3 regions of the Candidatus Villigracilis saccharophilus genome follow, and region 3 is predicted to be linked to each of the others. Evidence: riboswitches for the same ligand, from Rfam matches in the RefSeq annotation. Region 3 holds a riboswitch; each other region holds the start of a gene.
The links. Region 3 has a riboswitch for S-adenosylmethionine ahead of IPL17_RS12355 (O-acetylhomoserine aminocarboxypropyltransferase/cysteine synthase family protein). Riboswitches for the same ligand answer to the same signal wherever they lie in the genome.
Positions count from the first base shown of each region.

Region 1 (5,468 bases), on a different contig from region 3:
TGGAAATATATCCTTCATGGTTTTGGCGACCCGGCTGAGTTGTCTGCTTATCAAAAATTGGTGGATTCGTTCAAACAAACGCATCCTGAACTTCAAGTGGAGTTGATCCAGATCCCCGGGCAGAGTGATTACCGCAAGCGTCTGGCCGCAGATATTGCGGCGGGCGACCCCGCGGATGTATTGCTGATCAACTATCGCAGATTTGCGACCTTTGCCAATGCCGGCGCTTTGGAACCGCTGGGCGGGTATTTGGAAAACTCAAAGCTGATCAAAGAGGCGGACTTCTATCCTCAAGCAATGCAGGCTTTCAAGTGGCAGGATGAGTTGATGTGCATCCCGCAAAATATTTCCAGCCTGGTTGTGTATTACAACAAGGATCTATTCGATCAGGCTGGCGTCGCTTACCCGGTCAATGGCTGGACATGGGATGATTTCACCGCTGCCGCGCAAGCCCTGACCATAGACTCCAACAGCGACGGCCAAACTGACCAGTTCGGAGCAGGCCTCGCTCCGGAGTTGATCCGCATCGCGCCGTTCATCTGGCAGGCGGGCGGCGAAGTCGTGGATGATGAATCCAATCCGCAGGCTCTTACGCTTGCGACTGCCGAAGCCCTGCATGCCGCGGACTTTTTCTTCAGCCTGCAAACCAAATATCACGTTGTTCCAAACCTTGAGCAGGAAACCTCGCAGGACAGCGAGTCGCGTTTTATCAATGGACAACTTGCGATGTTCTTCAACAGCCGCCGCGGTGTGCCAACCTATCGCAGATCTGCCGCTTTCGATTGGGATGTTGCTCCGCTTCCGCAGGATCGGGAAAAGGCGACCATCCTGCACGCGGACGCCTACTGTATGCCCAGCGCTTCTAAAAGCAAAAATGCCGCCTGGACTTTTATAGAATTTGCAAATTCACCCGAGGGGCAGGCCATCGTGGCTGAGTCTGGACGTACTGTGCCTTCGCTGATCTCGGTCGCGAATTCAGCCGCCTTTCTTGATCCGAATTCCAAACCAGCCAGCAGTCAGGTTTTTCTCGACGAGATTCCATATATCCGCGCATTTCCCATTCATCCCAATTGGGCCGAAGTCGAAGAGATCGCCGACAATGAAATTTCACTGGGCTTCTACGGCCAGGTCCCGTATTACGATGCCATGTCGAGAGTGGCCAATATGACACAAGAAAGCCTGATCGGGAAATGAGTTGATCCGTTCACGCCGCGCCCGCCTGACAGCTTTTCTTACTCCCTATCTGCTGGGAACATTGCTCCTGATCGTGTTTCCGGCGAGCCTGACTTTCTATATCGCGTTCATGCGCTATGACGGGGTTTCCAGCCCGGTCTTTGTCGGCTGGCAAAATTTCCAATTCCTGTATAACGAACCGCTTTTCAAACTTGCCTTCGCCAACTCGATGATCTTCACGGCCTGGGCTGTGCCGCTGCGCATCCTTGGCGCGCTGATTGTTGCAATGCTGTACAACCATCAACGCCGCGGCAGCGGACTGTATCGCGCGGCCGCGTATTTGCCAACCATCATCCCTGACACGGCTTACGCGCTGGCCTGGACCTGGATCCTGAATCCGCTTTATGGCCCGCTCAACGCTTCCCTGCGGACCCTGGGCCTGCCAGCCCCGCTTTGGCTGGCTGATTCAGCCTGGGCATTTCCCGCCATCGTGCTCGTGTCCCTGCTTCAGATCGGCGAGGGATTTGTCGTTCTGCTCGCGGGACTGCGCCACGTGCCGCAGGTCTTATACGACTCAGCCCGCGTGGATGGAGCGGATCGCTTGCAAATGTTTTCATCCATCACGTTCCCTTTGCTGATTCCGTGGCTGGCGATCCTGACCGTGCGGGATGTGGTGCTTTCCTTCCAAAGCACGTTTACGCCTGCCTATATCATGACAGGCGGCGGGCCGTACTACTCCACTTTTTTCACGCCGTTGATGATCTATGAAACCGCATTTGACCGCCTGCTTTTTGGTCCAGCCGCCGCCATCACCCTCGTGGTTTTTATGTTCACGGTTTTCCTGGTTGTGCTCGTTTATCAATTCTTTGACAAATGGATAAGCGATGAAGAATAAGACCATGCTCTTTTTTTATCATCTACTCGCGCTGACGTTGACAACGATCTTTCTGCTGCCGTTGTTTTGGATGTTCAGCGCATCCCTGCGGCCCGCGGGCCTGCCTCCGTCATTCGGGCTGAATTGGCTTACCTCGCCGCTGACGCTGGGGAATTACACCCGCATCTTTGAGATTCTCCCATTCGCGCGCTACAGCTTCAATTCCCTCCTGGTTGCCTGCGCGGGAGTTCTGCTCACCCTGCTGACCGCTTCGTGGGCTGGGTTTGGCATGTCGTTACTTGGACGCAAAGACCGTCTGCGCTTGCTGTTATTTTCCGCCTTTCTGCAAATGATCCCATTTACTGCGTTATGGCTAAGCCGCTTTCTGCTCTTCGCAAAACTGGGCATTACCAACTCGTATTTTTCATTGATCGCACCCGCGTTGATGGGAACCAGTCCGATCTATATATTGCTCTTCTACTGGACCTTCCGCCGTACAGGCCGCGCCATTTTTGAGTCAGCGGAATTGGATGGAGCGAGTCTGTTGCAGGCTTGGTGGCAGGTCGCCATTCCGCTGGCGCGCCCTGCGCTGATCGCGGTTGGGCTGCTTTCATTCCTGTATTACTGGAATGACTTTATCAATCCGCTGTTGTATCTGCGTTCTCAAACGCTCTATACATTGCCAGTCGGTTTGCTTCAGCTTCAGGAAATGGATAAGACCAACTGGCCGCTCTTGATGGCCGCTTCAGTCGTTATCACTGTCCCTGCGCTGATTGTCTTTTCGGCTTTGCAGCGCGCGCTGCTATCGTGGAACAGCGAAGAAGTAATGAATTAATTTTTATTTGACATGCCCCATTCGCTATGTTATAAAACAAGAACAATCTTGTGATCTGTACTCATCCAGAGAGGTGGAGGGACCGACCCTTTGAAGCCTCGGCAACCGTTCAAGCGGTGCCAACTTCGGCAATTGATGTATTCAATTGGTAGATGAGAGTTGATGTGTTTTCACATTGCCTCTCAATTTGAGAGGCGTTTTGTTTAGTATGTCATTGCGAGGAGGGCGCTCTCCCCGCCCGAAGCAATCTCCACGCTATGTTGGAGATTGCTTCAGTCGCTCCGCTCCATCGCAATGACGAGAGGAATATATAATATGGAAATCGGCGAAACAATTTATGTAACAACGCGTGAAGAATTCCGCGAATGGCTGGAAAAGAATCACAAATTCAAAAAAGAGATCTGGTTGGTTCAATATAAAAAATTTACAGGCAAACCATCGATCCCATATGTGGATGCGGTGGAGGAAGCCATCTGCTTCGGCTGGATCGACGGCTTCGAAAAAGGCATGGACGATCAGCGCTACGCCAAACGCTTCACGCCGCGCAGACAAAAATCCCTGTGGACAGAGACCAACATCGAGCGCGCACGCAAAATGATGGAAGAAGGCAAAATGACCGAGGCGGGACGCGCAACTTTGCCAAAGGGTGTGAGTTTTTCTTACGGACTTCCCTGGGTAAAGTAATGAACTGTCCCGAATGCGGCGCGCCTGAAACTTTATGTCAAACGCGCTTTGATGAATTCCTCGTTCTGGAATTCACGGACGCAGGCTATGGCGCTGTCCATCACTTGACCGTCACTGCGTACATGATCCAGCACTCCAGCAAGTTGACTCGTGAAGGCTGGCTGCATGAACGAGAGTTATTGAGAGAATTTCTCGTGGAAAATAAGCCGCCCGCCTTCATCCGCAAGCAAAACAGGGATTTGGTGGACAGCGGCAAACGCACCTTCAAGATCAAATCGAGGGATGGATTGCCTGTTATCAATAAAACCACGTGGACAAAAACGATTCTCGATGTCCGCACCGAGAATGCGGAAGTCTATTGTGCGGATGTGTCCGTGTGGGCGAGGGCTGTGCTGGAAGAGGCGCAAGGATTGAAAATTTGAACTCCGAGTGTTGCAAAACGGAAATTGAAGCATGAATGGATATACTTGTAATATTTGCGGTCAATATCATGAAGGACTTCCTGTTAGTTATGGAAGCTCCGCACCTGCATTGGTTCTTTCTTTGCCCGAAAAGGAACAAAAGAGAAGAGTTTTATTGTCATCAGACCAATGTGAAGTTCGTGGAAAAAAACTCTTTGGTGAGAAATCCTATTTTGTTGTTGGTAATATTGATATACCAATTATTGGTTCACCTGAATTCTTTCGATGGACTGTTTGGGTCTCTCTTAGCAAAGACAACTATAAAAAGACAAGTAAATTATGGAACCAGATTGGCAGAGAAAAAGAGCCTTCATATTTTGGCTGGTTATCAACTTCATTACCTCATTCTTTGTACCCAGAGACTTTGAATTTGAGAACGAACGTGTGTACTCAACCTATAGGTGTGCGTCCGTTTGTTGAACTCGAACCCACCGACCACCCTTTAGCGATAGAACAAAGAAATGGAATTTCTTGGAAAAGGGTACAAGAGATTGCAGAACTGGTTTTACATTCGAAATAATCCAATTCATCTGTTGTAAAACAAAACAACGAAGGAAAAAATAAATCAATGACAAATCGCAAATACACAAACCGCCGTTACCTCGACGCCCTCGAAAAGAAAGTCCTTGTCTTCGATGGCGCAATGGGAACGAGCCTGCAATTACAAAATCTTACCGCCGAACATTTTGGCGGCGAACAATACAATGGATGTAACGACTATCTCGTCATCTCGTATCCCGAAGCCGTGGAAAAAGTCCATCGCTCCTTCCTCGAAGTCGGCGTGGATGTGCTTGAAACGGACACCTTCCGCTCAAACCGCCTGACGATGGCGGAATACAAATTGCAGGACCGCATCATCGAGATCAATGTTGCTGCGGCAAATCTCGCGCGCAAAGTTGCGGATGAATTCGCCGCGAAGACAGGTCAGCCGCGCTTCGTCGCTGGCTCCATCGGACCATCAGGCAAACTTCCCTCCACGAATGATCCCGAACTTTCCAATGTCAAATACGATGAACTCATCGATACCTTCCGCGAACAGGCTGTTGGATTAATTCAAGGCGGCGTGGATGTTCTTTTAATTGAAACCTCGCAAGACATTCTCGAAGTCAAAGCCGCCATCACGGGCATTCACAATGCTTTCGCTGAGACTCAACAATATTTGCCGATCCAGGCTCAGGTCACGTTGGATACGACAGGCCGTATGCTGCTCGGCACCGATATCAACGCATCCCTCACCATCCTCGAAGGCATGGGCATCGATGTCATCGGCCTCAATTGTTCCACTGGCCCCGAGCACATGCGCGAGCCCATCCGCTTCCTCGGCGAAAATTCCACGCTGCCCGTTTCATGCATTCCGAACGCGGGCCTTCCATTGAACGTGGATGGTCAAGCCGTGTATCCGCTTGAGCCTGAACCATTTGCGAATGACTTGTATGAATTC
Region 1 covers NZ_JADJSO010000056.1:11,056-16,523, forward strand. The annotation lists gene IPL17_RS18200 (sugar ABC transporter substrate-binding protein) at 40-1,194, shown strand; gene IPL17_RS18205 (sugar ABC transporter permease) at 1,196-2,068, shown strand; gene IPL17_RS18210 (carbohydrate ABC transporter permease) at 2,058-2,882, shown strand; SAM riboswitch class I at 2,941-3,041, shown strand; gene IPL17_RS18215 (hypothetical protein) at 3,198-3,566, shown strand; gene IPL17_RS18220 (DUF5946 family protein) at 3,566-3,988, shown strand; gene IPL17_RS18225 (DUF2199 domain-containing protein) at 4,020-4,547, shown strand; gene IPL17_RS18230 (homocysteine S-methyltransferase family protein) at 4,596-5,468, shown strand, end outside.
Region 1: another riboswitch for S-adenosylmethionine. It lies ahead of IPL17_RS18215 (hypothetical protein); the one in region 3 lies ahead of IPL17_RS12355 (O-acetylhomoserine aminocarboxypropyltransferase/cysteine synthase family protein).

Region 2 (5,468 bases), on a different contig from region 3:
GAACTGCTGATAAATTCATGCGTGCGAGCTGTTTTTTGCAAAGAGATCGTGACCAGAGCCGGGTCAAGTGAAATGGATGTGAATGAGTTCACGGTCATTCCGTGCCGAACGCCTTCGTGTACAGCGGTCACAATAGTAACGCCGGCAGACCAGGCACGCATGGCCGCGCGTAAGTTTTCAGGATCAAGGGTCATAACCAATTGGTTCTCCATAATGAATTCATGATAATTGTCAGAATGGCAAGCGTCAAGTCAAAAATGCGTAAGAGGTGTGTAAATATTTTTTGCAGTCTTAAATCCATTTCATAATCGCATGGTAGACTCTTAAACATGTCAAAACGCACCAAAACCATCATCATTGCGCTGACAGGGATGCTTGTTCTCGCCTTTGGGATCTATCAGATCCCCAGAGTGAATGAAGCCATCGTGTGGCGCATTGAAAAATTTTCACTCTACGCAAAGAACACCATCAACCCGCCTGGTCCTGTACCAACTGCGCTGCCTGTCACCCCGCAGCCGACAGCATCATTAACGATCCCCACATCAACCGTCGTTGCAGATATTTCAGCGACTGCAACCGCAACACTCCCGCCCCTGCCTGAGCAGGCATCCATCCCATCGCCTGAATATGAAAAGCAAACTCCCAATAATTGCGGTCCCGCCACACTCTCGATGGCGCTGCACATGTACGGTTGGGAGGGAACGCAGGCGGATATTGCCGCTTTCATCAAACCAGTCACAGGCGACCGCAATGTCAACCCCGAAGAACTGCGCTATTATGTCCGCACCCAGGCAGGTTGGTTGAATCTTGAATATCGCGTGGGCGGAAATATCGAGACGCTCAAGCGTTTGATCGCCGCAAATTATCCGGTCATTGTGGAAAGTGTCACCTCTCTTGACCCCAACGACGCGCTTGGTCCCACCGATGACCTGTGGGCGGCGCATTACCTTTTGCTGACAGGTTATGACGACAGCGCTCAATCTTTTACCATTCAAGATTCATATCATGGCGCAGATCTGAAGATCACATACTCCCAACTCGAAGAGGAATGGAAGCCGTTCAATAATTTATATCTGGTGATGTATTTCCCAGAATTTGAAGAGGAGATGAAGGCCCTGCTCGCATCCAACTGGGACCCAAACCTGAATCGGAAAAACACATTAGCCGCCTCCCAGGCAGACTCAGCCAAAAACCCAACCGATGCATTCGCCTGGTTCAACGTCGGCAGTAATCTTGTTTATTTTGACCGTTACGAGGAAGCCGCGCTGGCTTACGACCAGGCGCGTGAGATCGGTGTCCCATTGCGAATGTTCCGTTATCAATTCGGCCCATTTCTGGCATACTTCCATTCGGGCAGAAACGATGATCTGCTGGTGCTGACAGATTATGCGCGCGGTGTTACTGAAATGTCCGAGGAGACCTGGCTATGGTACGGCTATGGACTCTATCGCAAGGGGGATAATGCCGGCGCGCTCAAAGCGTGGCAAAAAGCAGACAGCATCAACCCCAATTTTTTGAAGATCAGGCTAAAAACGCCATCAATTTGATCCAATAAAATATGAAAAAAATGATCCTTGCTCTTTCCGTTTTTATGCTGGCGGCTTGTCAGAGTGCAAACGAGCCTGTTGCAACAATTACACTTCCAGAAACATTGATTCCAACTGAAGTTCCCATAACAGCCACGCCAGTCTCAACACAAACACCACAGCCTGCAGCCACATCTGAAACGGTGAAGATATCATCCATGGATGGCATGACACAGATCTTTATCCCAACTGGGACGGTTTACATGGGCGGACTGGATGTTTTACGTGACAGTGATGAAATCCCAGCCCACGAGGTAATGATCGACGCGTACTGGATCGATCAAGTGGAAGTGACCAACGGCATGTATAACCTGTGTGTGAGGCGGGCGATTGCAGACCGCCAGTCAAAAACAGCTCGGACAATCGCCTCGATTATTTTGGCAATCCTGAATTTCGAGATTACCCAGTTGTGCACATCAGCTGGATGGATGCAAATTTATATTGTCAATGGGCGGAGCGGCATCTCCCCACCGAAGCGGAATGGGAACGGGCCGCGCGCGGCGATGATATGCGGACATATCCGTGGGGCGATGAGCCCCCAAATGCAAATTTAACCAATTCAGAGAATTCAGTTGGAGATACCACCCGTGTAGGTTCCTATGCCGATGGGGCGAGCCCCTTCGGCGCGCTGGATATGGCTGGCAATGTTTGGGAGTGGGTCGCAGATTATTACAAACCCACATATTACGAAGTGTCGCCGAGTGCAAATCCCGTTGGACCAGAGAATACCTCTGGCACTAATTTCCGCGTGATCCGCGGCGGAGCGTTCCAGGATACGCACTTAAATTTACGCCTCTCAAACCGTGGCTATGAAGTGGGGCCAGATCCATTCGCATTACCTCCGAATGAAACCTATTACGGCCGCAGTTCGGCGAAGATCGGATTCAGATGCGCGGATGCTCATTGAGCGGGGGCAACCAACTGTTAAGGAGTGAAGCGAAACATTTAATCATCTTGATTTTTTCCCTGTTTAACTTTACTCAATAACTTAGCTATGGTATTATCCCAACACAAATCAATAGCCCTAATACGGCGCTCTTATCCAGAGAGACGGAGGGAACGGCCCTGCGATGTCTCGACAACCAGTCAGCGAAAGTTGAATATGGTGCCAAATCCGACAGATAGTTTTCTGGGAGATGAGAGGGTATACACATTTCTTGATCAATTGCCCTTTCACGTTGAAAGGGCAATTCTATTTATAAGGAGAACAAAAAATGAGCAATACTTTTATGTCTTCACCCAGCCTGATGTTCACATCAGAATCGGTGACGGAAGGGCATCCTGACAAGATCTGCGATCAGATCTCGGATGCCGTTTTGGATGCCTGCCTCGAACAGGACAACATGTCCCGCGTTGCTTGCGAGACAGCAGTCAAGACAGGTTTCGTGGCATTATTGGGCGAGATCACAACCAATGCGTATGTTAATTTCGACGAACTTGTTCGCAAAGTTGTAAACGAGATCGGCTACGACAGCAGCGACAAAGGTTTTGACGGCAACACCTGCGCGGTTCTTTCAGCCGTGGCGAGCCAGAGCGCGGATATTGCGCTGGGTGTTGACCACGCAATGGAAGATAAAAGCGGCGAAATGAAAGATGTTGGCATTGAACATGTCGGCGCAGGCGACCAGGGTATGATGTTCGGTTTCGCATGCAATGAGACAAGCACCCTCATGCCCATGCCCATCTATATGGCGCACAAATTATCCCGCCGCCTGAGCGAACTCCGCAAAGACGGCACACTCCCCTGGCTGCGCCCCGATGGCAAGAGTCAGGTCACTGTGGAATATTCCCAGGGCAAACCAAAGCGCATTGATACTGTTCTTATCTCAACACAACACGCGCCTGAAATCTCTCACGCCGAGATCGTTGAAATGGTAAGCGAGCATATCATTTACCCAACCCTGCCGGAAGGTTTGGTTGACAAGAATTTGAAGATATTCGTAAATCCTACCGGGCGTTTCGTCATCGGCGGACCCATGGGGGACGCCGGTGTGACAGGACGCAAGATCATTGTGGATACTTATGGCGGCATGGGGCGTCATGGCGGCGGCGCATTCTCCGGAAAAGATCCCACGAAGGTGGACCGCTCTGCCGCGTATGCTGCGCGCTATGTAGCCAAGAACATTGTCGCCGCCGGTCTTGCCGACCGCGTGGAAGTACAGGTGGCTTACGCGATCGGCGTAGCTCACCCGCTTTCAGTTAATGTTGAGACTTTTGGCACAGCCAGGATCGCAGACGAAAAGATCTCAGCACTCGTCAGTGAATATTTCGATTTGCGCCCCGGCGCGATCATCCGCGACCTTGACCTGCGCCGACCGATCTATCGCAAGACCGCCGCTTATGGTCACTTTGGCCGCGACGATATTGAATTCCCCTGGGAAAAGACGGACAAGGCTGAAGTGTTAAGAAAAGCCGCAGGGTTGTAATTTTGTAACAAACATGGATATAAAAAGCGTCTCCGAGAAATCAGAGACGCTTTTTGATCTAATTCAACTTAAGGTACCTGTTTAAAACTTACCATCATAAACACGCCCGACATTCATCATGGAAGCGCATCCCAATTGCCCGCGATGGGCATATCACCGGGATTCCCCAATGCGAAGACAATATCCGCGAAGCCGATCGTGTTGCTGTTGCGCAGCAGGAACTGCGCGTTACGATAGACGCCGATCGTATCGATCCCATCATTATTCCAATCACCGGTGACCGGCATATCGCCAGACAAGCCATAGTTGATATTGATGTCTGCAAAGCCTGAGGTATTGAGGTTCTTCAGGAAGATCACGCCATTGCTTGGACGGAATACCCCGGTGGTGTCTGCGCCGTCGCCATTCCAATCTCCTGCAATGCCCACATCGCCAGGATTTCCAAGGTAAAAACTAATATCCTCTGCTCCCGCGGAATTACTATTGCGCAGCAGGAACAAACCATTGCGATAAACACCGATGGTGTCCACCCCATTTCCATCCCAGTCTCCGGCGACCGGCTGATCCCCAGGCTGCCCGAAAGCGAACACGATATCGGCAAAGCCGAGGGTATTGGAATTCCGCAGGTAGAAGGAGCCGTTGCGATAGATACCGATCGTATCTATGCCATCGCCGTTCCAATCACCAGTGACGGGGTAATCCCCACCCAGTCCATAGTTGATGGCGACATCTGCAAACCCTGTCGTGTTTGAATTCTTCAAATACAAGAGTCCGTTACCCGGGCGGAAGACCCCGGTCGTATCCCGCATGAGAGGCCCCTCGCTTGTCACCAGCCCTGCTGTGTCCACCGCTTCAAAATTATTCCCAGTGACCACATCCAACTCGTGCAGCATATCATTGTTCCAGCTTTCGCTTGGCGCGCCGCTTACATACCAGGGAGAGCCATTATCTGCCAGGACGATCCCATAAGTTTTCATGGCCTGCAAAATAATCCGCGCTTGCGGGGAGAATCCGCTGATATTGTAATCAGCCTTTAGACGAAAGCGCGCACCAAACGGGACAGGGCTGGCACAGCTTCCAGATTGTGCCACATGCCTTGCCGGCCAAAGGTAATAATTGGCGGTGCAATTCGTGGTAAATCGCAGCGCGTGAGTAATTTCCCCCGCAGCGATTTCTTCATATCTTACAAGGCCGGGGAAGATCGGAAGACCGGCCGCATCCGCCGAGGTCCAGCCATCCGGACGTAACGCATTGGAATTCAGATCCCAAATTGCGCCTGAGCCTCCGAACCAATTACCGGAACTCTGCCAGGCATCGTAAATTTCATAAAGTTTGCAGTCATCGGTATCAATACTGAGAATATGATGATCGGAGCCATATTCAATTGCAGGGTTGAGCGGAATGGGGTAAGGGCCGGCATCTGATTCTCCAGGATAATAAAAATCCACAACATATT
Region 2 covers NZ_JADJSO010000030.1:22,456-27,923, reverse strand. The annotation lists gene IPL17_RS11115 (flavin reductase family protein) at 1-194, opposite strand, end outside; gene IPL17_RS11110 (C39 family peptidase) at 330-1,547, shown strand; partial or broken gene IPL17_RS11105 (SUMF1/EgtB/PvdO family nonheme iron enzyme) at 1,559-1,909, shown strand; gene IPL17_RS11100 (SUMF1/EgtB/PvdO family nonheme iron enzyme) at 2,011-2,493, shown strand; SAM riboswitch class I at 2,622-2,729, shown strand; gene metK (methionine adenosyltransferase) at 2,801-4,012, shown strand; gene IPL17_RS11090 (hypothetical protein) at 4,129-5,468, opposite strand, start outside.
Region 2: another riboswitch for S-adenosylmethionine. It lies ahead of metK (methionine adenosyltransferase); the one in region 3 lies ahead of IPL17_RS12355 (O-acetylhomoserine aminocarboxypropyltransferase/cysteine synthase family protein).

Region 3 (5,468 bases):
TAGCTGAACAAAGTTACTTTCAGAACACACAACGCCTCGCGGAAACGTGGGGCGTTTTTGTTTACCTCGTCAAAGGAGAAGATCATGCAAAAACAAACGCTTGTGATGAAATTCGGAGGAACATCTGTCGGTTCGGCGGATGCGCTCGTCAAGGCTGCTCAGATCGTGAAGGATGCGCGCGCGGAATATCCGCGGGTGGTGGTGATCACTTCCGCGATGTCGGGAGTCACCAACCTTCTGCTGGATTCCGCTGCGCTCGCTTCACAAGGAAAAGTTGATTCGCTTCCGAGCGCAGAGTCCACGCTGAGAGAGAAACACTTCGCCGCCGCAGATGCGCTGATCAAGAATGAGCACCTCCGCGAAGTAACCAAAGCAGAGATCAATGTACTGATCTTCTCGCTCGTGGACTTATGCAAAGCGATCGCGATTCTCGGGGAAGCCAGTCCGCGCGCAATGGATGCAGTGGCCTCCATCGGCGAGAGAATGTGTGTCCGATTGTTGGGCGCAGTACTCGAAGACGCGGGCATCAATGCAAAGGCAATCGAGTCGACTGAGTTCGTGGTCACCAACGCGCACTTTCAACACGCGCACCCGGACTTCAAAGCCACGACCGAAAAGACAAGGCAATTATTGAACCCACTTATGGATGCGGGCGTTGTTCCAGTCACCACTGGCTTCATCGGTGCTACACCTGAGGGTGTGATCACAACCCTCGGGCGCGGCGGCAGTGATTATTCCGCGGCTGTTATTGGCTCCGTCCTCCCCGCGGATGATGTCTGGATCTGGACAGATGTGGACGGCGTCATGACGACCGATCCGCGCATTGTGAAGGATGCGGTCACACTGCCTGAGATCACATACAGCGAAATTGCGGAACTGGCATATTATGGCGCGAAAGTGTTGCACCCCAAAACGATCCGCCCCGTTGTGGACGCTGGCATTGGACTCCGCATCTGCAACACATTCAATCCATCGCATCCTGGTACGCGGTTAATAGCAAATGCGCCTTCTGATTCAAAAGCCCGCAACGGTCAGGTTGTCAAAGCTGTGACCGCCATCCGCAACCAAAGGCTGGTGACGATCGAAGGGCGTGGTATGCTGGGCGTACCTGGTGTGGCGGCGCGCGCGTTTGGCGCGGTAGCGTCCACAAAAACCAGCGTGCCGCTAATTACACAGGCCTCATCAGAACAGTCCATTTGTTTTGCAGTGCCATCCGAATCCGCCGCATCCGTGCTCAATGCTTTGCAGGCTGTCTTTGCCAGTGAGATCGAAGATGAAGATATTGACCGCGTCTGGATGACGGAAGATGTTTCGATCATCACAGTGGTCGGTGTGGGAATGCGGCACACGCCCGGTGTTGCTGGACAGGTCTTTACTCAGCTCGGCAATAACAAAGCGAATGTTTTAGCAATCGCGCAGGGTTCATCGGAAGTATCCATCAGTATGGTCGTCGCCGCTACAGATACTGAGCTGGCGGTACGGTCATTGCATGAGTTGATCGTGAAATAACCCGTAGGGGGGGGCCGCCCCTACCAACGAAATCCATAATTTAAGGAGAAATATTATGTCTCAAATCCCCGTAGCAGTTCTCGGCGCGACAGGCTCTGTCGGCCAACGTTTTATTTCGTTGTTAGATAATCATCCCTGGTTCAAAGTGGTTGCATTGGCAGCATCTGACCGTTCCGTTGGGCAGCCGTATTCCAAAGCCGCGCGCTGGGTGTTGGATGACCCAATGCCTGCATATGCGCGGGATATGATCGTTGTGCCAGCATCCACAGATGCGGTGCAGGCGAGAATTGTTTTCTCAGCTTTACACACGGAAATCGCGAATGAGCTCGAACCTGCCTTCGCAAAAGCAGGCGCGGCGGTCTGTTCGAACGCATCTTCTTATCGGCGCGGAGAGGATGTGCCGTTGCTATTACCCGAGATCAACGCGGAGCATATTCAACTGGTGAAGCAACAGCGCAAGAATCACGGTTGGAGCGGATGCATTGTCACGAACCCCAACTGCACAAGCACAGGACTCACGATCGCACTCAAAGCATTGGATGAGGCCTTCGGTGTGAAGAAAGTATTCATGGTCTCCTTGCAGGCGCTTTCGGGCGCGGGCTACCCTGGCGTGCCATCGCTCGACATCATGGATAATGTCATCCCCAACGTGGGCAATGGCGGCGAGGAAGAAAAAGTGGAATGGGAGCCGCGCAAGATGTTGGGCAAATTCAACGAAAGCAAAATTGATATGGCAGACATCCAATTCAGCGCGCACACCAATCGCGTGGCAGTGATCGATGGTCACACCGTCTGTGCAAGTGTGGCTTTGGACAAGCCCGTTGAACCTGAAGTTGCAATTCAGGCATTGCGCGATTACGCTGCAAAACCGTCAGCGCAGAATCTGCCTTCGACGCCCAAACCAGTGATCGAGGTTAAGGATGAGGCGGACCGTCCCCAGCCAAGACTCGACCGATTAACAGGTAAAGGCATGACGACAGTAGTCGGCCGCGTGAGGCGTGATCCAATCCTCGATCTTAAATTCGTTGTGCTTTCGCATAACACGATCCGCGGCGCAGCAGGCGCATCCATATACAATGCAGAGTTGCTTGTGAACGAAAATCTTTTATAATCAATTCAGACTAAAATTGTCCAAACCCTTGACACAATCATAAGCCGCATGATATAAACCGCGAAATTAAATATTCGCTCTTATCCAGAGAAGCTGAGGGACCGACCCTTTGAAGCTTCGGCAACCAAACCATTTTATGAGTTATGGTGCCAAATTCGGCAAATAGGAATGACACAAGTCATTCGTATCTGGAAGATGAGAGGACGGTATAGACGTATACCTCTTCTTGTACTTTCAGAAGAGGTTATTTTTTTCCCCTAACGGGGATAATAATAACTCTTCTGAAGGGCGGGTAAACATTATTCAAGAGGAGAAAACTTAATATGTCCACAATCAAAGATCGCAAGTTAGGTTTCGCCACCCGCCAGTTACACGCGGGCTATTCACCAGATGCCACCACTGGCAGCCGCGCCGTGCCGTTGTATCAAACAACGAGCTATCAGTTCAAGAACACCGAACACGCCGCGAATTTGTTCGCGCTCAAAGAGCTGGGAAATATTTACACCCGCTTGATGAACCCGACCACCGATGTGCTTGAACAGCGCATTGCAGCACTCGAAGGCGGCGTTGCCGCTCTGGCTGCAAGCTCTGGGCATGCCGCGCAGGCACAGGCAATTTTCACGTTGTGCAGCGCAGGCGACCATATCGTTTCGTCATCCCGTTTGTATGGCGGCACGTACAACCAGTTCGCCTACACCCTGCCCAAGCTGGGGATCAATGTCACTTTTGTTGACCCAAGCGACCCGAAGAATTTTGAAGCGGCCATTCAGCCGAACACGAAAATTATTTACGGTGAGACTCTCGGCAACCCCGATATCTCCGTCTTCCCGTTTGAAGAAGTATCCGAGATCGCGAACAAGCACAAACTGATCCTGTTCATCGATAACACCTTTGCCACGCCGTATCTTTTCCGCCCGTTTGAATGGGGCGCGCACGTCATCACCCACTCGACCACCAAGTTCATCACAGGCAACGGCACATCCATCGGCGGCATCATCGTGGACGGCGGCAACTACGATTGGAGCAACGGCAAGTTCGAGAATTTCAACACGCCCGATCCTTCGTATCACGGCCTCGTGTATTCCTCCATCGCCGCCGCGGGACTTCCCCCGTTTGCGATCAAAGCGCGCGTACAAGTTCTGCGCGACCTCGGGGCCTGCCAATCTCCCTTCAATGCATGGCAGACCCTGCTCGGACTCGAAACCCTCAACCTGCGCATTGACCGTCACGTACAGAACGCGCAAGCCGTTGCCGAATATCTTGAGGCTCATCCCAAAGTCAGCTGGGTCAAATACCCTGGCCTCAAGAGCCACCCCGATTACGCTCGCGCCAAGAAGTATCTTCCCAAGGGCGCAGGCGCGATCCTTGGCTTCGGTATCAAGGGCGGCGCGGAAGCTGGCAGAAAGTTCATCGAAAGCCTGCAACTGTTCAGCCACCTCGCCAACGTCGGTGATGCGCGCAGCCTCGCCATTCACCCTGCCACCACCACGCACAGCCAGCTCAGCGAAGAACAGCAAGTCTCCGCTGGCGTCAGCCCCGATTTCATCCGCTTGAGCATTGGTCTCGAAGACTTCGAAGACATCAAGTGGGATCTGGATCAGGCGCTTAACGCGTAGATCGAGAAGTCAGAATGCAGAATGCAGAATGCGGAATAAAAATTCTGCATTCTGCATTTCATCCTTCATATCCATTCATCATTTCAAACCTCATGCCCGTAAAAATTCCTTCCACCCTTCCCGCTCGAACCACTCTTGAAAAAGAGAATATCTTCATCATGGATGAAGATCGTGCCGCGCATCAGGACATCCGCGCCCTGCGTGTGGCGATCTTAAATCTCATGCCGACCAAGATCGCGACCGAAACGCAGATATTGCGATTGCTTTCCAACTCTGCGCTGCAAGTGGAAATCACATTGATCCATACCGCGACTCATGAATCCAAGAACACGGATGCCGATCATTTGCTGGAGCATTATGTCACATTCGATGAGATCAAAAATGAAAAGTTCGATGGTCTTATTATTACAGGCGCGCCCATCGAGCAAATGCCTTTTGAAGAAGTGGATTATTGGAATGAACTGACCCAGATCCTGGATTGGGCAGAGACAAATGTTGAATCAAATTTCTATATATGCTGGGGAGCGCAAGCCGCGCTGTATCACAAATATGGCATCCCCAAATATGACCTGCCCCACAAGATGTTCGGCGTCTATGAGCATCGCATCCTTTCCTCGACCGAGAACCTGCTGCGTGGATTCGATGACATTTTCCTCGCCCCGCACTCCCGCCACACTGAGATCCGCCGCGAAGATATTGAGAAAATAAATCAATTACAGATCCTCGCGGAATCAGATGAAGCGGGCGTGTACATCGTCGGCACACAAGACGGGCGTCACCTCTTCATCACTGGTCACTCTGAATATGATCCGCTCACGCTCAAGGCCGAATATGACCGTGATATAAACAAGGGACTTCCCATTCACGTCCCGCAAAATTATTATCCCAAAAATGATCCCACCCAGCCGCCCAATGTCCGCTGGCGCGGGCACGCGAATCTACTCTATTCAAACTGGTTGAATTATTATGTATACCAAACCACGCCTTATGACCCGAATGAAATTCCAAAATAGAAATCGTATATAAGAAAGCATAATCAACAAGAGTCTTTTAGTGACATTTTTATTCAATTTTGGTTCTGACTAGACTTTTAAAAGATACAGGTCGCAGTTTAACTGCGACCTGTATCTTAATGATAAGGGTGTTATTTTCCAGTAATGATTCGTTCACCTTCGTAAAGTTTGATCGCAACATAAGTAACGGCTGCCGAAAGAACAATGGTCAGTACAGCC
Region 3 covers NZ_JADJSO010000035.1:72,025-77,492, forward strand. The annotation lists gene IPL17_RS12345 (aspartate kinase) at 85-1,509, shown strand; gene asd (aspartate-semialdehyde dehydrogenase) at 1,565-2,620, shown strand; SAM riboswitch class I at 2,698-2,822, shown strand; gene IPL17_RS12355 (O-acetylhomoserine aminocarboxypropyltransferase/cysteine synthase family protein) at 2,944-4,236, shown strand; gene metA (homoserine O-succinyltransferase) at 4,329-5,249, shown strand; gene IPL17_RS12365 (ABC transporter permease) at 5,381-5,468, opposite strand, start outside.